DNA from 4 places in the Arthrobacter sp. 10N44_2 genome. Region 1 is predicted to be linked to each of the others. Evidence: riboswitches for the same ligand, from Rfam matches in the RefSeq annotation. Region 1 holds a riboswitch; each other region holds the start of a gene.

Region 1 (5,350 bases):
GCGAGGGCCCCGGCGTCCGGCTGGCCGTCGAAGTCGGCGCCGCGAGCGTGGACCACGTGAACTACCTTTCGGCCGCGGATGTCGATGCCCTTGCCGCCAGCTGGTCCGGCTGGGACGCCGCCAGCGGCGGCGGCACGCCTGGATCCGGGCAGCGCGGCACGGTCGCCACGTGCCTGCCGGCCTGCGATCTCTCCACCCGGCAGCCGCTGGCCCCCGGCCGTGAACTGCTCGACGCCGGTGTGCAGCTGGCGCTGGCCTCCAACTGCAACCCCGGCACGTCCTACACCAGCTCCATGGCGTTCTGCGTCACCACCGCCGTGCTGCAGATGCGGCTCAGCGTCCACGAGGCGGTGCGCGCCGCGACCTACGGCGGCGCGCTGGCCCTGGGCCGGGAGTCCGGGAACGACGCCGACGGCGAACGCGCGGTGGGCTCGATCGCCGTCGGGCACCGCGCGGACCTGCACCTGCTCAACGCACCTTCCGCCACGCATCTGGCCTACCGGCCAGGCATCCCCCTGACGCACGCGGTGTGGCGCGCCGGTGTGGCGCAGCCGGTCCGTTAGCCAGCCGGTCCGTTAGCGAGCCGGTCCGCTGACCCGGCTGGCTCCGGCCCCGGACGGGCCGCCCTAGAACATCATGGGCGGTGCGTCGAGGACGGTCTCGTCCACGCGCCTCTTCTCCCACTGCGTGAAGGGCTTGTCGAGCTCGTACTTGCCGTGCGAGGTGCGCAGCAGGGTGCGGACCTCGGCGTTCTCGGGGTTGTTCAGGGACTCGAAATATTCCACCGACCAGTGGAACCAGCGCATGCAGAACAGCCGCATGGTCAATCCGTGCGTCACAAACAGCGCGTTCGGGGCATAGCCGGGCCGGGACCAGTGCCGGTGCAGGGTTTCCATGAAGGAAGAAATCCTGTCATACACATCGGAACCGGACTCGCCCTCGCGGAAGCGGTAGAAGAAGTGCCCGTAGGCGTTGCGGAGCTCCTTCTGGTCCTCGATGTCGCCGGCGATCTGAAAGTTGGCCCAGTCCTGTTCGCGCAGGCGCGGTTCCTCGATCACCCGCTCCACGAGCGGGCCGAGATTCAGCGCCTCGAGGGTCTGGTAGGCGCGCAGGTAAGGGGAGACGTAGACGCACACCGGGCGGCCGTCCAGCTGGCGCCGGACCTCGTCCCCGGCCGCGGTGGCCTGCTCCAGGCCCAGCGCGGTCAACGGGATCCGGTAGTCCGGAACACGGTTGTAGATCGAGGTGTCGGCATTGGCGGCAGACTGGCCGTGCCGGATCATGATGATTTTCCGGGGCGCACTCATAATCCCCAAGCATAGGGCTCCTAAAAAGCCGGGGGTGCCGGCGCGGCCGGCACCATGCGGGCACCAGCAAACTATCGGCAAGTGCAGGCAAGATAGAACCATGTTGGTTCCCTCCCGCCGTCGGCTGCGGTTCGAAGTGTTGATTGTCCTGGGGTTGTCACTCGGGCAGTCCGCGATCTACTCCCTGGTGCAGTTGCTGGACAAGATGACCACGGCGCCGCTGGCCCAGGGGACATCCACCCTGAATCGCTCACAGAGCGCACGCGAATACTTCGACCTCACCTACCAGTTGCTGGACATCATCTTCGCCCTGGTCCCGGTGGCCCTCGTGATCTATTTCCTCACCGAACACTGGCCGGCCGGTGAGCGCGGAACCTCGGCGTTCCGAAGGATCGGCTTCGACTTCGCCCGGCCCGGCAAGGACCTCCTGCAGGGTCTCGGACTCGCCGCGCTCATCGGCATTCCGTCCCTGGGGCTCTACGCCGCCGGCCGGGCGCTGGGGATCACGACGGCGATCATCCCCAGCGCCCTGGACGCATACTGGTGGACCGTGCCGGTGCTGGTCCTGTCCGCGATCCGGCACGCGGTGGTCGAGGAAGTGATTGTGGTGGCGTACCTGCTGGACCGGCTCGGGAAACTGGGCTGGAGCGTGCCGGCGGCCATCGCCGCCAGCGCCCTGCTCCGCGGCAGCTATCACCTGTACCAGGGGTTCGGGCCGTTCATCGGCAACGCGGTGATGGGCGTCGTCTTCGCGCTGGTCTACACGCGGACCAAACGGGTGATGCCGCTGGTGATCGCCCACGCCATCCTGGACACCGTGGCGTTCGTGGGGTTCAGCCTGTTCGGCAAGGCAGTGGGCCTGGGCTGAGTTCCCCGCGTTGCTTTTAGGAGCAGGCCTTAAATGATCTCGGCCGCCGTCTCCTAGGTGACATCGTTGGCACCTAAGAGATGGCGGCCGAAGCGTGGGGCGGGTGGAGCGTTAGATCGTGACCGCTCCGGAGGCGGTCTCGAAGGTGACAGAGAGGATGCCGGGAGTACCGTGCGGCGCGATCCAGTTCACGGCGACGTCTTCCAGCGGCTTTTCAACCGGTTCGCCCAGCCACTCCGTGACGCGCTCGGCCGAACCGGCAATGGTCAGTGCGGACATCTTGACATCGCTCGCGTAGGCGTTGGACGGGTGCAACTCCGGGTCACCCTCCCACTTGAGCATGTATGGCACCTGCGGGTCGGCGATGAGCCCCAGGATGCCGATCTGCTTCCAGACCAGTTCGCGGCCGTCGGGAAACTTCCGGTTGCCGTTGACGGCGGCGCGGCCGAGCCGCTCCTCGAACGGGGCCAGGTCGTCAACCTCGACGCACCAGCCCATCCAGCCGCCGCCGGCCTCGGAGCGTGCCCGGACGGCCTGGCCGAACGGGGCCTTGTCGGAAGCCGGGTGGTTCAGGACCTCCACGACTTCCAGGTACTTGTGTCCCGCGAGCGGGATAATCATGTTGCGTGTCCCGAAACGGGGGTGCACTCCACCCTTCACGGCTTCAACGCCGAGGGCAGACGCAATACGTTCAGTGGTGGCTGCCAAGCCATCGTGTTCACAGGCGTAAGAGACGTGATCCATGCGCATGCCATCATCTTGGCACTTTGTGATGGACCTCTCAGCTTAGGCTCCCCTAACCGTCATGGGACGTCCTGGGGCGCGGAACGCGGCGCCCCGGATGCTCCGTCACGGCGGCCGTCTTCATCTTCGTCACAAAGCTATCCAGGGCTCCGCCGCCATTCCTACACTGAAGTCAGGTCATGAGTGCCAGCGCACAGCCCCGGCTTGCTGGCCGGCAACCCTCGTATCGCGGTGGGGTGCCCCGGGTGAAGACCTGGCCGTCCGGCGCCCGCCGGAGGGCAAGCGCGGCGCCTGTTCCGGTTCGGGCCGAAAGCCCAGGCCGGTGCTGTGCCCAGTGACTCGAGGAGCACCAATGTCCAACGCCTGGTCCTTTGAAACCCGCCAGATCCACGCCGGCCAGGAGCCGGACAGCGCCACGGGCGCGCGTTCCCTGCCTATCTACCAGACGACGTCGTTCGTGTTCCCCAGCGCCGAAAGCGCCGCGAACCGCTTTGCGCTCGCCGAGCTCGCGCCCATCTACACCCGGATCGGCAACCCGACCCAGGACGCCGTCGAACAGCGCGTCGCCAGCCTGGAAGGCGGTCTCGCGGCGCTGCTGCTCAGCTCCGGCCAGGCCGCCGAGACGTTCGCCATCCTCAATATCGCCGAGGCCGGGGACCATGTGGTGGCCAGCCCGAGCCTCTATGGCGGAACCTACAACCTGCTCGCGCACACGCTGAAGAAGTTCGGCATCTCCGTGACCTTCGTGGCGGACCCGGACAACCTGGACCAGTGGCGGGATGCCGTCCAGCCCAACACCAAGCTGTTCTTCGGCGAAGTGGTCTCCAACCCCCGCCAGGACGTCCTGGACATCGAGGGCGTCTCCCGCGTGGCGCACGAGGCCGGCGTGCCGCTGGTGGTCGACAACACGCTCTCCACCCCCTACCTGATCCGGCCGATCGAGTGGGGCGCGGACATCGTGGTCCATTCCGCCACCAAGTACCTCGGCGGGCACGGCGCCGCGATCGCCGGCGTGATCGTGGACTCCGGCAACTTCGACTTTGGGAAGGACCCGGAGCGGTTCCCCGGCTTCAACACCCCGGACCCCACCTACAACGGCCTGGTCTACGCCCGCGACCTCGGAGCCGACGGCGCGCTGGGCGCGAATCTCTCCTACATCCTCAAGGCCCGGGTCCAGCTCCTGCGCGACCTCGGCTCCGCGGTGTCCCCGTTCAACGCCTTCCTCATCGCCCAGGGCATCGAAACGCTGAGCCTGCGCGTCGAGCGCCACGTGGCCAACGCCACGAAGGTGGCGCACTGGCTGGAGGGGCGGAACGACGTCGAATCGGTCGCCTACGCCGGGCTGCCGTCCAGCCCCTGGTACGAGCGCGGCCGCAAGTACGGGCCCAAGGGGACCGGCGCCGTCGTGGCGTTCAACATTGCAGGGGGAGCGGAGGCCGGCAAGCGGTTCGTCGATGCCCTCGAACTGCACTCGCACGTCGCGAACATCGGCGATGTCCGGTCGCTGGTGATCCATCCGGCGTCGACCACCCACAGCCAGCTCTCGCCCGAACAGCAGGTGATCGCCGGGGTGAACCCCGGGCTGGTGCGGCTTTCGGTGGGGCTGGAGCACATTGACGACATCCTCGCGGACCTCGACGCCGGATTCCGCGCGGCCAAGTCCGCCTAGGCCGAAGCCCACGCCGAATTTCCCCACCTTTACGGGCATGACACCGGGAATCGCCGGCACTCCTGGGCGACCCGCCAGTCACGGCTGTCAAAGGTGGGGAGTCTGCGGTGCTGACGGGTCCGGCTGTCACATGGAAGTCATAATCTTCGTCATTTCCGCACCCCGTTTCGTAGACTCGTACCAGGTCATGAGTGCCAGCGACAGCCCCGGCTTGCTGGCCGGCAACCCTCCTTTTGCGGCGGGGTGCCCCGGGTGAAGACCTGGCCTGCCGGTCAGCTGACGGCGGGCAAGCGCGAAGATAGGTCCTCACATGACGATTGCCGTCACCCGCACGGGTGTTCCCGAAACCAAACCATCCCGGACCCCTGACGGGACCGTCCAGTTCGTCAGGATCGGTGATCTGCAGCTCGAATCCGGGACTCCGTTGCCGGATGTGGTGCTCGCCTACGAGACGTGGGGGACCCTGAACGCGGACGCCTCCAACGCCGTGCTCATTGAACACGCCCTGACCGGCGACACACACGTGACCCGCGGCGAGAGCGGGGAGCCCGGCTGGTGGGAACAGCTCGCCGGACCCGGGGCTCCCGTGGACACGGACAAGTATTTCGTCGTTTCGATCAACATCCTGGGCGGCTGCTACGGATCCACCGGGCCTTCCACCCCGGCCCCCGACGGGCGCCCTTGGGGATCGCGGTTCCCGCTGGTCACCCTGCGGGACACCGCCGCCGCCGAGGCGCGGCTGGCCGATGCCCTGGGCATCGG
Region 2 (5,350 bases), on a different contig from region 1:
GCCGTAGCCGGCGTGGAAGTCGAGGACATCGCAACCACGGCCAAGACCATGCCCGATTTCCCGCAACTCTGGGAAGCGATGCTGGCCCAAGGACCCGCCGCAGATGAGGACACCGCCGGTGGCACGCAGCACTGATTCCTGGGACGAGTCCGACGTCCGGATCCGGCCGAACAAGAAGGGCACACGGCCCCGCACCAAGGACCGGCCCAGCTACGACGACGCCGTCACCGGACGCATCATCACCGTTGACCGCGGCCGCTACACCGCCGTCGTCGGCGAGGGGACCGCGGACGAACGCAAGATCATCGCGGCCCGGGCCCGGGAACTGCGCCGCAACCCGGTGGTTGCCGGCGACTTCGTCTCCCTGGTCGGGGATGTCACCGGCGAGCCCGACACTCTGGCGCGGCTGGTCAGGATCCAGGACCGCAAGACGCTGCTGCGCCGCAGCGCCGACGACACGGACCCGATCGAACGTGCCGTCGTGGCCAACGCCGACCAGCTGGTGGTGGTGGTCGCCGCTGCCAACCCCGAGCCGCGGACCGGTTTCATCGACCGCGCGCTGGTGGCCGCGTACGACGCCGGCATTGAGCCGCTGCTGCTCGTCACCAAGGCCGACGTCAAGGATCCCGCCGAGCTGCTGTCCAACTACCAGCACCTCGACTTCCCCGTCATCATCTCCAAGACCGCCGACTCCGCCGCTTCCGGCATCGACGCCCGCTCCGACGACGGGCTCTCCGCCCGGCTCGACAAGGACGCGGTATCCCAGCTGCGCGACTACCTCGACGGCAAGGTCACCGTGATGCTGGGCCATTCCGGCGTCGGCAAGTCCACCATGGTCAACGCCCTGACCGGGGCCGAGCGGGCCACGGGAGGCGTGAACGCGGTAACCGGCCGCGGCCGCCACACGTCCTCCTCCGCACTGGCGCTCAAAGTCAACGATGCCCCTGCCGGCAGCTGGATCATCGATACCCCCGGCATCCGGTCCTTCGGCCTGGCCCACGTGGACCCGGACCGGATCCTGCGTTCCTTCCCGGACCTGGAACCGGGCACCGATGATTGCGAACGCGGCTGCAAGCATGACTCCACCGCCGTCAACTGCGGCGTCGACAAGTGGGTTGCGGCCGGGCACGCGGGGCCCTCGGGACCGGCCAGGCTCGCGTCCCTGCGCCGGCTGCTGGGCACGGACCCGCGGATGGAAGCGCAGGAAACCAAGGAACTGGGCACCGTCTCCTAGCCGGACCGGCAGCGGGGCGGCGGCGCCGAGCCGCGGCCTCCCGCCCGGCGGCCCGGTTTGACGGTAGTTTGGAACCATGAGCCAACCCGCTTCGAGCTATAACGATGACCTGCGCCTTGCCCATGTACTGGCAGATTCGGTCGATTCCCAGACCATGAGCCGCTTCAAGGCGCTCGACCTTCGGATCGAGACGAAGCCCGACCTCACACCCGTCACCGATGCCGACAAGTCCGCGGAAGAGGCCATCCGCGGCCAGCTCTCCCGGTCACGTCCGCGTGACGCGGTCCTGGGCGAAGAGTTCGGCAGCTCGGGCCACGGTTCCCGCCGGTGGATCATCGACCCGATCGACGGCACGAAGAACTTTGTCCGCGGCGTCCCGGTCTGGGCCACCCTGATCGCCCTCGTCGATGAGGGCGAGCCGGTGGTCGGCGTCGTCAGCGCGCCGGCACTGGGCAAGCGCTGGTGGGCCGCCAAGGGTGCAGGCGCCTACACGGGCCGCTCGCTCGCCGCCGCCACACGGTTGAAGGTATCCAACGTCTCCAATCTCGAGGACGCCTCGCTGTCCTACTCCAGCCTTGGCGGCTGGAAGGAACGCGGGAACCTGGATGAGTTCCTGGGCCTGACCGAGGAAGTGTGGCGGACCCGCGCCTACGGTGACTTCTGGTCGTACTGCCTCGTGGCCGAGGGCGCCGTGGACATCGCCTGCGAACCCGAGCTGAATCTCTACGACATGGCCGCCCTGGTGCCGATCGTGACCGAGGCCGGCGGCCGCTTCACCTCGCTCGAAGGCGAGGACGGCCCCTTCGGCGGCAACGCCCTGGCCACCAATTCGATCCTGCACTCGGAAGTCCTCAAGCGGCTCAACCCCGGACTCGACGACCTCTTTCAGGCCCACCCGAACAACTGATCCGCGCCCGTAATATTCCGCTTCACAATCGGCGGCCGCCTTTTCCCCGGCTGCGCCGATGTCCTACGCTCGATGCAGGTCACGAGTGCCAGCGCTAAACCCCGGTTTGCTGGCCGGCAACCCTCCAGTCGCGGTGGGGTGCCCCGGGTGACGACCTGGCCGGTCCGGAACGGACCCGGCAAGCGCGGATTCCCACGGTGTGGGGTCCTGTTCGAGTGAGGTCCCATGACAACTGCCATTTTCCCCGTTGCCCCTGAATTCCATGCACGGCTTGCCCTCGCGGCCCGCCCGCTGGCAGCCGTCACCGGGGCCGAAATCCAGGCCCCGCTGATCACCGGCGGCCACGCGCGCTACGCCAACCTCGACTACGGCGCCTCCGCCCCGGCCCTGTCCGTGGTCTCGGCCTACCTGAACGAAATCCTGCCGTACTACGCAAGCGTGCACCGCGGCGCCGGCTACGCATCACAGATCAGCACCTCCGTCTACGAGAACGCCCGGGACATCGTGCGGGACTTCGTGGGCGGCCGGCCCGGCGATTCCGTGATCTTCACGCGCAACACCACCGATTCCCTGAACCTGCTGGCCGGCTGCCTGCCGCTGCGCGACGGGCGGCCCGCGGGCGAGGTCCTCTACCTCGACATCGAACACCACGCCAACCTCCTGCCCTGGCAGAATGTCCCGCACCGCAGCGTCGTGGCCGCCGCCACCCTCGCGGCCACCGTGGACCGCCTGCGCGACGAACTCGCCCGCGGCGGCGTCAGCCTGTTGGCCGTCACCGGCGCCTCCAACGTCACCGGAGAGATCCTCCCGATCCGGACCCTGGCCGCACTGGCGCACGAATACGGCGCCAGGATCGTTGTCGACGCCGCGCAGCTCGCCCCGCACCGGCGGATCAATATCGCCGCGGACGACGTCGATTACCTCGCCTTCTCGGGACACAAGCTGTACGCCCCGTTCGGCGCCGGCGTGCTGGTGGGGCGGACGGACTGGCTCGACGCCGGCACCCCGCACCTGGCCGGCGGCGGCGCGGTCCGCGATGCCCGGCTCGACTCCGTCAGCTGGACCACGGGACCTGCCCGGCACGAGGGCGGCTCGCCGAACGTCCTCGGCGCGGCGGCCCTCGCCCGCGCCACCCAGGTCATTGCGGCCCTGGACCCGGAGCAGTGGCAGGCCCACGAGGACGCCATCCGGTCCTTCCTCGTCGAGGGCCTCCAGGGCATCGAGGGAGTAACCGTGCACCGGATCTTTGCCGATTCGGCTTCCGATTCTTCCTCCGCTTCTTCCACTGGAGGCGATCAGCCGGACACCGGCACGATCGGCGTCGTGAACTTTTCCGTGGAAGGCTACGACGCCGGACTGGTGGCCGCCTACCTGTCGGCCGAACACGGCATTGGCCTGCGCGACGGCCGCTTCTGCGCCCACCCGCTGCTCAAGCGGCTCGGCCTGCCCGCCGGCTCCCTGCGGGCCAGCTTCGGCCTCGGCTCACGGCTGGAGGACGCCGAACGCCTGCTGGCCGGCCTGCAGCAGCTGCGGCAGAACGGACTCGGCTGGGATTACGTGGTGGACGCCGGCCGCTGGGTGCCGGCCAACGATACCCGCAGCTATCCCCACTGGGCGCCGAACACCCCGGGCACCGCCGGCGCTGCGCCCTGCACCCTCGACTAGGCAGGATCGGGGCCCGGCGCGGGTGCGGTAAATTCGAAAGGTATCTGAAACCAGCAGGACCTTCCCGAAGGAGATCGCACGTGGCAAGTGCCGGCCCCAGGCTCCACAGCGGAGTCAAGCCGCACAGCGGACCGAAACTGCACAGCGAGCGGCGCCAGGAACTCGGACAAAGCTTCCAGGACGGCGGGGAGCACTACGAGCGCGTCCGCCCCGGCTATCCGCAGGAGTCAGCCGACTGGCTGGTCCCGGCGGGAGCCAGGGACGCCGCGGACATTGGCGCGGGCACCGGGAAGTTCACCTCCCTTTTGGCGGAACGCGGACTGGGCACGGTGGCCGTGGACCCCTCTGCCGACATGCTCGGGCAGTTGCGCCGGACCCTGCCGGACGTCACCGCCATCGAGGGCAGCGCCGAGGACACCGGTCTCGAGCCGGAGTCCTTTGACCTGGTCACGGTCGCCCAGGCGTGGCACTGGTGCGACCCCGGCCTGGCAAGCGCCGAGATTGCCCGGATCCTGCGGCCGCACGGCGTGCTGGGTCTGATCTGGAACCAGCTGGACACCAGCGTGCCCTGGGTGCACCGGCTCTCCCGGATCATGCACGCCGGGGACGTCCACAAACCACACTTCCGTCCGGCCGTGGGCCCCGAGTTCACCGGGCTGGAGAGCCACCTGACGCGCTGGGAGGATTCCGTCACGACGGAGGACATCCAGGAGCTGGCCAAGTCCCGCAGCTACTATCTCGCGGCATCGGACTCCACCCGGGCCAAGGTCACCGCCAACCTCGTCTGGTACCTGCACGAGCACCTGGGACACATGCCGGGCGAGGTGCTCCGGCTGCCCTACCTGACCCAGACGTGGCGGGCCTTCCGGGCCTGATGCACGCTCACCCCGGATTCCCCCGGATTGCACGCAGCGCCCGCCGGGCTTATTGTTTCGGTATGCCTAATAAATTCTTATAGGCACACGAAACTTTGACACCGGCTGTTTTCCGGCCGGCGCCGATCATCGCGTCAACGCCGACGCGCCAATCACAGGAGCTGGCAGTGCTGGAGCTAACGGGACACGGGCAACCGGCGCAGGACGCCCCCACTTACAAACACCCGGGGGCCCGGAGGGCGCTGATCGGCCTGTTGGGACCGGCCTTCGTGGCGTCGATCGCCTACGTGGACCCCGGAAACGTGGCCGCCAACCTGACCGCCGGAGCGCAGTACGGCTATCTGCTGGTGTGGGTCCTCGTGGCCGCCAACGTCATGGCCGTCCTCGTCCAGTACCAGTCCGCCAAGCTCGGGATCGTCACGGGCAAGAGCCTTCCCGAAATCCTTGGTGAACGGCTCAAGCCGTTCTGGCGCCGCGCCTTCTGGGTGCAGGCCGAAGTTGTCGCCGCCGCCACCGATCTCGCGGAGGTGGTGGGCGGCGCAATCGCCCTGTACCTGCTTTTCGGCCTGCCCCTCCCCCTTGGCGCCGTGATTGTCGGCGCCGTGTCGATGCTCCTGCTCGCGGTCCAGGCCCGGCAGAAACAGCGGCCGTTCGAATTCATCATCATGT
Region 3 (5,350 bases), on a different contig from region 1:
CCAGCGCAGATGCACGACCTTGCGCACCAGCTGCTGCGGCGTCCGGTTCGCCACCCGGTGCGGGCGCGAGGACCTGTCGGCCATGCCGTCCTGACCCATCGCGGCGTAGCGGGCCGCCCACCGTTTGGCCGTGGGCCAGGAGCAATTGAACTGCTCGGCAGCCCGGGACACCGGCCAGCCGTGATCTACGACCAGACGCGCGACGCGCAAACGTTGGCGTGGAGTCAAAGCGGCATTAGCGTGGGACACGAGGACCTCCTGGTCGCTGCAGCGGTTGTCTAAGCAACTCCACTGTGCAACCGGAGGTCCTCACCTTTAGGTCAACGACTCCAGCGAGTCATCACATTCACCGAACCAACGTCCCTGGGCAGTACACCTAGACCTGCTTGAGCGCCTGGCCGAGGTCGCGGATCAGGTCCTCCACATCCTCCAGGCCCACCGACAGCCGGACCACGCCGTCGCTGAGCCCGATCGCCGCGCGGCCTTCCGGGCCCATCGCGCGGTGCGTGGTGGTGGCCGGGTGCGTGATGAGCGTCTTGGCATCGCCCAGGTTGTTGGAGATGTCGATGATCCGCAGCGCGTCCAGGAGTGCGAACGCGGCCTGCTTCGCCGTGCGCCCGGGGGAGGGCTGCAGCTCCAGGGTGAGCACGGTCCCGCCGGCCTTCATCTGCTGCACTGCGAGCGGGTACTGCGGGTGGGACGGCAGCAGCGGGTACTTTACCCAGCCGACCGCGGGCTGTCCCTCGAGCCATTCGGCCAGCCGCAGCGCGGAGGCCGAGGAATGGTTGACGCGCAGGGCCATGGTCTCCAGGCCCTTGGTGAGCACCCAGGCGTTGAACGCCGAAAGCGCCGGACCGGTGTGCCGCATGAGCTGCTTGACGGGCCCGTCGATGAATTCCTTGGTGCCCAGGATCGCCCCGCCCAGGACGCGGCCCTGGCCGTCGATGTGCTTGGTGCCGGAGTAGACCACCACGTCCGCGCCGAGGTCGCCGCAGCGCTGGAGCAGCGGGGTGGCGAAGACGTTGTCAACCACCACCGTGGCGCCGGCCGCGTGCGCCAGTTTGCTCACGGCGGCGATGTCCACGATTTCCTGCATCGGGTTCGACGGCGACTCGAAGAACACCGCCGTGGTCGGCTCGGACAGCGCGGATTTCCACTGCTCCAGGTCCGGGCCGTCCACGAAGACCGTCTCGACACCCCAGCGCGGCAGGATTTCGTTGAGGATCACGAAGCACGAGCCGAACAGCGAGCGGGCCGCGACCACCCGGTCGCCGGCCGCCAACAGCGCGCCCAGGGCGGTGAAGACGGCGGACATGCCGGACGCCGTCGCGAAACACGCCTCCGTTCCCTCGAGCAGCCGGAGCCGCTCCTGGAAGGTGGCGACGGAGGGGTTGCCGTAGCGGGAGTAGACGAAGCGCTCGTCCTCACCGGTGAAGGCGCGCTCGGCGGCGGCCGCGGACTCGTAGACGAATCCTGAATTGAGGAAGATCGGCTCGGTGGTTTCCTGGAAGCCGGTGCGGTCAAGGCCGCCACGGACGGCCTGGGTGTCGGCCGCCCAGCCGGCGGCGTCGGGATTGAAAGTCACTTAGATCTTTCCGAGGTTGGTGGGCAGGCCGCGGTTCTTCCAGCCATTGACGGTGCGTTCGCCAAAGCGGTCGGTCTCGCCTTCGAAGCCCTCAAGGACGTTGTACGAGGTGTAGCCGGCGGCCGTCGCGGCCGTCGCAGCCGCGATCGACCGGGCCCCGGAACGGCAAAGGAACACCAGTTCGACGGCGGTGTCCTCCGGCGCCTGCTGCCTTAGCTGTTCCACGAAGTGCGGGTTCGGCGTGCCGCCGGCGAGGTTCCACTGGATGAAGAGCGGATCGTTGCGGCTCTCGCCCGCGGCCGCGGTGTCCGGGATGCCGATGTGGGCCCATTCGCCCTCGGTCCGGACATCCACCAGGATGGCTCCGGCCTCCAGCTTGGCCCACGCCTCCTGCGGGCTGAGGTCTCCGGCGTAGCTCATGCGTGGCCCGCGAAGGCCCCGTCGGCGCCAAATTCGTCGGCGTCGAGCTCATCAACCGCATTGGCCACGGCGGCGTCCGCACTGGCAATCGCGGCCGGCAGGACCAGCGCCTGCGCCACGATCACGGTGCTTCCGTTGAAGCTGGCGGCGGGGCTTCCATGCAGCACGTAGCCCTCGGCCAGGGCGGCTGACACCCGCTCGCAAAAGGCGCGGTCATCCGCCCCGGTGAACAGGCGGTAGGCCAGCCTCTCCTCGCCCCCGGATGCTGTGCCGGGTGCTGTGCCGGGTGCGGCTGTTGTGGGTATTGACGTGTCGGGCACGACGGATCTCCTCTTTCACGCTTGCAGCTCGAATTCTCGAATGCCGAGTATTCACCTGAGGCACCCCGCCGCGAAAGGGAGGGTTGCCGACCGGCCAGTCAGGGCTTGGCACCGGTTCTCATTACTCCCCAAAAACGTAACACCTGCGACGCCGGCCCGCACCGCCGCCGTCGTCATGTTCCGTAACCGGACCGCGCCCCGGGCGAGTAGTGGCGGGCTCCAGTTTCGGGTACAGCCCACTCGTGTCTGCCGGGACGTTTCGCCGTTTACTGGGGGGATTAGGCCCGACGAGTCGTCCGGAGCTGCAGGTGATTCGAGCAATGTGTGAATCAAGCAGTCCCGGAATCGACTCGTCTGTCCATCAACAAGCTGTCTGGGAATCGGTGGCTGGAACGGTCGGAGCCGCAGCCGCGGTCCGGCCGGTGACGGCGGAATGGAGCAATCGTGGGCCCGCGCATACTCGTTACCGGGATTACAAGCGCCGCCGGACGGGCCGTCGCGGCCCAGCTCGAAGCCCGGGGCCTCCCGTACCTCGGCTCCGACGCCCGTGCCGACACCCGCCAGGCCGGGGAGGCTCCCGCCGCCGCGGTCAGGCTCCTGCCGGCGACGAACCCGGACATGGTCCTGGACCTGCGCCGGGTGGTGGACCGCGAAGCCATCAACGTCATCATTCCGACCCTCACCGTGGAACTCCCGGTCCTGGCCGCGGCCCGCGCCGGATTCGCCCAGGACGTGCGGATCATCGTGACCGACCCCGCCGCGGTGGCCCTCGCCAACGACCACCTATTCACCACCTGGGCGCTGCAAGCCGCCGGCATCCCGGTGCCCAGGTTCGCGGTTCCGGGCGACCTCGCCGCCGCGCCGGCTTCCCTCGCCGGCCTCAGCGGCCCCGTGGTGGTCAAGCCGCGGGTCTTCAAAGGCTCCCATGGGATCCACCTGCTGGCCGGAACCGACTCCGTTAGCTGGAAGAACATGCCGGCGGGGCAACTGGTCCAGGAATTTATCCCGGGCGCCGACTATGTGTGCCTGGTGTTCGGCACCCCGGCACGCAACGCGATGGCGCCGGTGGCGGTGGTCCTCGAGAAGACCAGGACTCCGTATGGACGCGCCGGCAGCGACGAGGTCAGCCGCAGGGTGCCGGCGAACCAGGCCGGGGATGTGCGCAAGCTGGGTCTGGCCGCCGTCCGCACGCTTGGGCTGACCGGGCCGGTCCAGGTCCAGATCCGCCGCCGCACCGACGGAACGCCCGTGGTGCTGGGTGTCTGCGCGACCCTGGGGGAGAACAGCACCTGGGCCCCGGAAATGCTCGACGCCGTGCTCGCAACGTTCATGCTCCCGGCGTTCAACCCGGCCTCGTTCCGCCTGTGCCCGGCAGTGCCCGCGGACGCCCTGGGGTGAGCGCAACACCAACGCGGGGTCACTTACGGCCCATCCGAGGACATGCGATGGGCCGTAACTGACCCCGCGTTGCTATTCGATGGTCGCGAAGAGGGCGTTGAGTTCGGCCGTGAGTTGGCGCCGGAGTTCCGGGGTGCCGATTTCCTGCCCGTCGATGTGGTTGACCGGGGCCAGGAGCCGGATGCTGGAGATCAGCCAGACCGCGTCGGCGTCCAGCAGGTCCTTCGGCTCCAGCGGGCCGTAGCCCAGCTCCCAGCCGGCGGCCTTGGCGGCGGTGAACAAGGCGCCCTGTGATGTGCCGGGCAGGATGCCGCTGTCCAGCTGGGGAGTGATGAGCCGCCGGATGGTGCGGACGCCGCCGGCGCCGTCGTCCGAGGTTTCCAGGTGGGCCAGCAGAACGGTCGACGTCGGACCTTCGAGCACCCTGCCGTCCGCGGACGTGAAGATGACGTCGTCGGCGCCCTGCCGGTGGGCGTAGCGCAGCGCCGCCATGTTCACGGCGTAGGAAAGGGTCTTGGCGCCGAGCAGGAGCCACGGGGCGCGCTCGCCGACTTCACTGTCGTAGCCGCGGTCGAGCAGGATGACGTCGATCCCGGTCTCGCGCTGCCGCCGTCCCGCGGCCGCCGGGGCGGAGGCCTGGACCCAGCACGTGGGGGCAGCCGCGCCCTCCGGCCCGCGGGTGACAATCAGCTTCACCACCACCTCGTCCTGCTCCGCGCCGCCCGTTGCAGCCGCGGCGGGTTCCTGCCGCCGGAACTCGCGGATGGCGGTTTCCACCGCCCGCCGCCATGCGTCCTCGGCGGGGATGTCCAGCTCCAGAAGCCGGGCAGAGCCGGCCAGCCGGGTCAGGTGCGCCTGGATCTTGCGGGGCCGGCCGCCGACGGCCAGGAGGGATTCGAAAACGCCGTCGCCGCGGGTGGCGCCCAGGTCCGTGGCCATCAGCTGCGGCTGCGACGCGTCGGCAACGCGGCCGCCGTCGAACGCCGGGTCGAGGAAGACCAGAACGGTCGCGGGCGCGGGAACAGGGGCAGGAGTGGTCATGGCTAAAGCTTAGTCTCGGTGGTCCCGGGATAGGATTTGGTCACTGCCCGTTCGGAACTGTTCCGCGTGGCTTGTACGTTGAGGGGTTCGCCTGTGTTTTGGCCATTTCCGCTGGCGGAGACTTTACCGTCCTGGGCGATTCTGATTTTGACGGTGATCGACTTCGCCATCCGAGTGCTGGCACTGGGCATCATCCCCGGAAACCGGCGGCCCACCACCGCGATGGCCTGGCTGCTGGGCATCTTCATCGTGCCGACCATCGGCCTGCTGCTGTTCCTGCTGTTCGGCAACTTCCGGCTCTCCCGCAAGCGCCGCGCGCAGCAGGACGCGGTCAATACCCGAGTGCGCGCCGGGACCTCGGAACTGGCGATGCTGGAAAGCCGCTACGCCGGACCCGAATGGGTGGCTTCCGCCGCGGAACTGAACAAGACGCTGGGCTCGCTGCCGATGGTGGACGGTAACCAAGTGGAGCTGCTGCCCGGCTACCCCGACTCCATCAAGGCGATGGCCGCGGCGGTCCGCGGCGCAAAGTCCTTCGTCAATGCCGAGTTCTACATCATGAGCTCGGACCACGTCACGGACGATC
Region 4 (5,350 bases), on a different contig from region 1:
AACTTCACGTCATCCGGATGGCGGCCGGCGGCAACGGCCTGTTCCCGGACGGCCGCGGTGTACTTCGCGGCCACCTCGGTGCTCGGCGCGAGGGTGAAGGTGGCCTCGGCGTTGGCGGCGCAGAACTGCTGGCCGCGGCCGGAGCTCCCGGCCTGGAAAAGCACCGGGGTGCGTTGCGGCGAAGGGGCCGCGAGGTGGGGTCCGTCGATCGAGTACCGGGGCCCGCGGTGGTAGATCTTGCTGACTTTCTCCGGGTCCGCGTGGACCCCGGTCGCCTTGTCCCGGAGCAGCGCGTCGTCTTCCCAGGATCCTTCCCACAATTTGTAGGCGGCCTCGACGTATTCGTCCGCCCAGTCGTAGCGTTCGTCATGCTTGGTCAGCTCGGTGGCGTTGAAGTTCCGGTGCGCGTTTTCCAGCACGCTGGTGACGATGTTCCAGGCCACGCGGCCGCCGCTGATGTGGTCCAGCGTGGACATTTGCCGGGCGAACTGGAACGGATGGCTTTGAATCACCGACGACGTCGCGGCCAGCCCGATCTCCCGCGTTCCCGTGGCGAGCGCGGACAGCAGGATGAGGGGGTCGTTGGACGGCACCTGCAGGCCCTTTTTCAGCAGCGATGCCCACCCGCCGTCGTAGTCGCCGTAGAGACCGACGACGTCGGCGAAGAAGATCGCGTCAAACTTGGCGCCTTCGAGCTGGCGGGCCAGGTCGATCCAGAGCTGGAGTTCGTTGAACCGGTGCTGCTGGGCTTCCGGGCGCCGCCACTGGCCGCCCATGATGTGGCTGGACGTGTTCATCACGAAGGCGCTGATCAGCAGGCGCGGGCGGGGTCCGTCGAAACGGGTACTGGGCGTTGAAGTCATGGGGTGCTTTCCGCTGTGGGAGGTGGGACGAGGGTGCTGCCGGCGCTCAGAGGCGCTTGTCCAGGCGCCGGGCAACATAGGATCCGCCCAGCTGAACGATGGTGACCAGCAGGATCATCAGGACAATGGCGGTGATCATGAGCGGCGTTTCGTAGCGGTAATAGCCGTACCGGATGGCGAAGTCGCCGATTCCGCCGCCGCCCACCAGTCCGGCCATCGCCGAGTAGGAGATGAAGCTGACGGTCATGATGGTGATGGAGCTGACGAGTCCGGGCTTCGCCTCCACAATCAGGACGTCCCGGACGATCTGGGACCGGCTGGCGCCCATGGACCGTGCCGCTTCGACCACTCCGCCGCCGAGCTGGCTCAGGTTCTGTTCCACGAAGCGGGCGAAATACGGAATGGCGTTGAGGGTCAGCGGGACAATGACGGCGGCCGTGCCGATGGTCGTGCCGACAATGAACCTGGTCACGGGAATGATCGCGATCAGCAGGATCAGGAACGGGAACGAGCGGAGCAGGTTGACCAGCCCGTCCAGGACCCGGTGCAGCTTTGGCCTGTGCTTGAGCCCGTTGGGACCGATGGTGTAGAGCTGGACACCCAGCGGTGTCCCGAGCAGCACCGCCAGCGGGATGGCCACCAGCAGCATGGTGAGGGTCTGTCCCATGGCGACGCCGATTTCGGGCAGGACTTCCAGGATGCGGTCAAACATTGATCAGGCCCTCCGACGCGGCTGTGGTGTGGGTGCCCCTCCCGGAGCGGTCCAGCTGGATCTCATCGGAGACCAGGTAGCGGCCGATCGACGTCGCCGGGTGGAAACCGGGGCGCTGGAGTTCGGCGAGGTCGAACTGCTCCACCACCCGGCCTTCTTCCATGACCGCGACGCTGTCCGCGATGGCCTTGATGACATTCATCTCGTGGGTGACCACCACGATTGTGATGCCGAATTCGGCGTTGACGTCGGCCAGGTATTGCAGGACCGATGACGTCGTCCGGGGATCCACGGCCGACGTCGGCTCGTCGCAGAGCAGCACTTTGGGCCCGGTGGCGAGGGCGCGGGCGATCGCCACCCGCTGTTTCTGGCCCCCGGAGAGTTTGGCCGGATACGTTCCCGCTTTGTCGGCGAGGTCCACGATTTCCAGGGTTTCGGCGGCCCGCCGCCGGCGTTCCGCCTTCCCGACGCCGGCGAACTTCAGGGACAGCTCCACATTTTCCTGGGCCGTGAGGTTGTTGAGGAGATTGAAGTGCTGGAAAATCATGCCGATGTCATGCCGCTTGGTCCGGAGCTCGGCGTCGGACAGGGTCACCAGGTCCACGCCGTCCACCAGGACGCGGCCCGACGTCGGGCGCTCGAGGAGGTTGATGTTGCGCAGCAGCGTGGATTTGCCGGCGCCGGAGAACCCGATGATGCCCTGGATGGTGCCCCGCCTGATGTGCAGGCTGACGTCATCGACGGCCGTGAAAGGTCCCGCGGCCGAAGCGAATGACGTGCTGACGTTCTGGATCTCGATCACAGGCCCCCACCTGCTCGGGGCCGCGGCGCTGCCGCTGTCTGCGTGTTCATGATTTCCTCCGGGCTCGCCCGAGGAAAGCCCTGGGTCCTGGCTTCCGGGCAGCGCTGAGCGAAGCCGGGGAGCCTCAGAACACAGTGGTTCTCCATCGGTCCTGGCGGTAGCACCGTCCTCAAAGGAGGGGGTTGCTGCGGCGTCACGGAGCCAGATCTCTCAGCCGCTCGGGATGGTTACGAGTCCATCTCACACGGCAGGAGGCCGGATACAGAAAAAGCCGGTCACATTTTGTAACCGACTCTTCCCGATCTGTTGATCGTCATTCCCGGGCCGTTAGATGCCCACGCGCCAGCCTTCGCGGGCGGGGCACGCGTTCACGACGACGTCCAGCCCGGCGGCCTTGGCCCGGTCCGTCGCGGCGTCGTCGAAGACGCCCAGCTGCAGCCAGACGGCCTTGGCGCCTACTGCGATGGCCTCGTCTATGACTGCGCCCACCCTGTGGGAGTTGACGAAGCAGTCCACGACGTCGATCGGGTGCTTCTCCGCCGGGATGTCAGACAGGGAACGGTACCCCTTCTCGCCGTGGACATCGTCGCCCGGAAGGTTGACCGGAATGATGGTCATGCCCATCCGGTCCCGGACATAGAGGGAGACCTCATACGCCGAGCGCCATTCGTTGGTGGTGAGGCCGACCACCGCCCACGTGCCTTTGGTTCGCATGAGGCGGTCAATGACTGCCGGATCGTTAACATGGGCCATGCATCAACCTTACTCCTGCGACCTTTCCGGGCAATTGTCGAATAAATGAATGATTTGGGCAGGACCCACGCCGGGTGAACGAATATTACGGCGCTCCCGGACGCCGATTTTGCGGAATCGTGCATCTGAAGTTCTAGTAGGTAGTGACCATCCCGAGCGGCCGAGAGACCTGGATCGATGACGCCGCAGCAACCCCTCGGTGACGTGAGACGACCATTCCCACGCAACCGCTCCGCCCTCCTTCGGTGAAATTCGAGGGAGCCGGAGCAACCAAGGGTGCTACTGCCAGGACCGATGGAGTGCAGCAATGACCCCTGAGAATTCTTCCGCCCTGCCCACCTTTGCCCGGACTGCGTCCGAGGCATTCCCACAAACCACTTCGGACGCGACGGCGAACGAAGCAGGGCTGCGTGACGCGCCCGGCTCCTCTCGCGGCTCTTCGGGATGGTCCCTGAACGAGTCCACGGACGGCGCAGTGCACGGCGTCCCCGCCGATGGGCCGGCGCGTCACCGCAGCACCACCTTCGGAAACCACCTTCCCCGGCACGGCGGCGCCGCGACCGCGGGAACTGTCCAGGCAGAGACGGTTGCGTTCTGGGAAACCCAGGCTCTCCGCCTCGACTGGGCGGACCTGCCCGGCGGCGCGACGGAGCAAACCAAGCCCTGGCACACCGCGCACCGCCGGATCCCGGCCGACGTCGAGGCCGGCACCGGACCTCAGATCACCTGGTTCGAAGGGGGCAGGCTCAATGTCGCCTACAACTGCGTCGACCGCCACGTAGCGGCGGGGCGCGGAGACAAGGTGGCCCTGCACTTTGAGGGCGAGCCCGGCGACCGCCGTGCCGTCACCTACGCCGGACTCCAGCGCGAGGTCTCCAAAGCCGCCAATGCCCTCCTGGATCTCGGTATCACCAAGGGCGACCGGGTGGTCATCTACCTCCCCGTCATCCCCGAAACCGTGATCATCACCCTCGCAGTGGCCCGGATCGGTGCCATCCATTCCCTGGTCTTCGGCGGATTCTCCGCCGAGGCCCTGAAGTTCCGGGTGGAGGACACCGGCGCCAAGCTCCTGGTCACCACCGACGGCCAGTTCCGCCGCGGCACCGCCGTGCCGGTCAAGGACAACGCGGACGCCGCCGTCTCCGGCGACAACGCCATCGAACACGTCCTGGTGGTCAACCGGACCACTCCCGCGGACGAACTGGACACCGTTCCGATGACCGCCGGCCGCGATGTGTGGTGGCACGACGCCGTCGGCACCGCCTCCGAGACTCACGAAGCCGAGGCGTTCGACGCCGAGACGCCGCTGTTCATCATGTACACCTCCGGCACCACCGGCAAGCCCAAGGGCCTGGTCCACACCTCCGGCGGCTACCTCACACAGGCGTCATGGAGCTTCGAGCACCTGTTCAGCAACCCCGACCCCGGGCTGCGGGAGGAGGACGTGCACTGGTGCACGGCCGACCTCGCCTGGGTCACCGCGCACACCTATGAGCTCTACGGCCCGCTCTCCAACGGCGCCACGCAGGTCATCTTCGAGGGCACGCCCAACACCCCGCACCCGGGCCGGCACTTTGAGATCATCGAACGCTACGCGGTCACGCAGTATTACACCGCGCCCACCCTGGTCCGCTCCCTCATGGGCTGGTTCCCGGACGGCGTCCCGGACACGTACGACCTCTCCTCTATCCGTCTTCTCGGCACGGTAGGCGAGGCCATCAACCCCGAGGCCTGGCGCTGGTTCCGGACCAACATCGGCGCCGGCACCGCCCCCGTGGTGGACACGTGGTGGCAGTCCGAAACCGGCGCCACCATCCTCTCCCCGGCACCGACGGACGCCGCGTTCAAGCCCGGCTGCGCGGCCCGCCCGCTGCCCGGCGTCAGCACGCGCATCGTGGACGACGCCGGCAACACGGTGCCGCCCGGCGTCCAGGGTTTCATCGTGGTGGACTCCCCCGGCCCGGCGATCGCCCGGACGGTCTGGGGCAACCCGCGCCGCTACTTCGATTCGTACTGGCGCCAATACGCCGAGCAGGGCTGGTTCCTCGCCGGTGACGGCGCCAAGTATGACGACGACGGCGACATCTGGATCCTCGGGCGGGTGGACGACACCCTCAACGTCTCCGGACACCTGCTCTCCACCATCGAGGTCGAATCGGCGCTCGTCGCCCACCCGGACGTGGTGGAGGCCGGCGTCTGCCCGGTCGCGGACGCAAAGAC

The links. A riboswitch is a leader RNA that binds a small molecule or an ion and turns the genes downstream of it on or off. The one in region 1 is predicted to bind S-adenosylmethionine.
Region 2: it holds a riboswitch for S-adenosylmethionine, as region 1 does, so the genes downstream of both, AC1DBX_RS05235 (aminotransferase class V-fold PLP-dependent enzyme) here and AC1DBX_RS15965 (bifunctional o-acetylhomoserine/o-acetylserine sulfhydrylase) in region 1, are expected to answer to the same signal.
Region 3: it holds a riboswitch for S-adenosylmethionine, as region 1 does, so the genes downstream of both, AC1DBX_RS08825 (DUF1737 domain-containing protein) here and AC1DBX_RS15965 (bifunctional o-acetylhomoserine/o-acetylserine sulfhydrylase) in region 1, are expected to answer to the same signal.
Region 4: it holds a riboswitch for S-adenosylmethionine, as region 1 does, so the genes downstream of both, AC1DBX_RS07310 (methionine ABC transporter ATP-binding protein) here and AC1DBX_RS15965 (bifunctional o-acetylhomoserine/o-acetylserine sulfhydrylase) in region 1, are expected to answer to the same signal.

The regions. Positions count from the first base shown of each region.
Region 1 is NZ_JBFTHT010000016.1:37,711-43,060, forward strand. It holds gene AC1DBX_RS15945 (amidohydrolase family protein) at 1-563, shown strand, start outside; gene AC1DBX_RS15950 (histidine phosphatase family protein) at 627-1,307, opposite strand; gene AC1DBX_RS15955 (CPBP family intramembrane glutamic endopeptidase) at 1,408-2,175, shown strand; gene AC1DBX_RS15960 (VOC family protein) at 2,287-2,925, opposite strand; SAM riboswitch class IV at 3,095-3,210, shown strand; gene AC1DBX_RS15965 (bifunctional o-acetylhomoserine/o-acetylserine sulfhydrylase) at 3,272-4,588, shown strand; SAM riboswitch class IV at 4,772-4,887, shown strand; gene metX (homoserine O-acetyltransferase MetX) at 4,899-5,350, shown strand, end outside.
Region 2 is NZ_JBFTHT010000003.1:155,174-160,523, reverse strand. It holds gene aroA (3-phosphoshikimate 1-carboxyvinyltransferase) at 1-135, shown strand, start outside; gene rsgA (ribosome small subunit-dependent GTPase A) at 119-1,234, shown strand; gene hisN (histidinol-phosphatase) at 1,311-2,141, shown strand; SAM riboswitch class IV at 2,219-2,332, shown strand; gene AC1DBX_RS05235 (aminotransferase class V-fold PLP-dependent enzyme) at 2,367-3,806, shown strand; gene AC1DBX_RS05230 (class I SAM-dependent methyltransferase) at 3,887-4,681, shown strand; gene AC1DBX_RS05225 (Nramp family divalent metal transporter) at 4,849-5,350, shown strand, end outside.
Region 3 is NZ_JBFTHT010000006.1:90,699-96,048, forward strand. It holds gene AC1DBX_RS08810 (IS481 family transposase) at 1-249, opposite strand, end outside; gene AC1DBX_RS08815 (O-succinylhomoserine sulfhydrylase) at 377-1,585, opposite strand; gene AC1DBX_RS08820 (rhodanese-like domain-containing protein) at 1,586-2,005, opposite strand; gene AC1DBX_RS08825 (DUF1737 domain-containing protein) at 2,002-2,310, opposite strand; SAM riboswitch class IV at 2,338-2,451, opposite strand; gene AC1DBX_RS08830 (ATP-grasp domain-containing protein) at 2,770-3,723, shown strand; gene AC1DBX_RS08835 (aminodeoxychorismate lyase) at 3,796-4,764, opposite strand; gene cls (cardiolipin synthase) at 4,858-5,350, shown strand, end outside.
Region 4 is NZ_JBFTHT010000004.1:282,868-288,217, forward strand. It holds gene AC1DBX_RS07300 (LLM class flavin-dependent oxidoreductase) at 1-863, opposite strand, end outside; gene AC1DBX_RS07305 (methionine ABC transporter permease) at 910-1,575, opposite strand; gene AC1DBX_RS07310 (methionine ABC transporter ATP-binding protein) at 1,568-2,377, opposite strand; SAM riboswitch class I at 2,517-2,607, opposite strand; gene AC1DBX_RS07315 (CoA-binding protein) at 2,705-3,130, opposite strand; gene acs (acetate--CoA ligase) at 3,438-5,350, shown strand, end outside.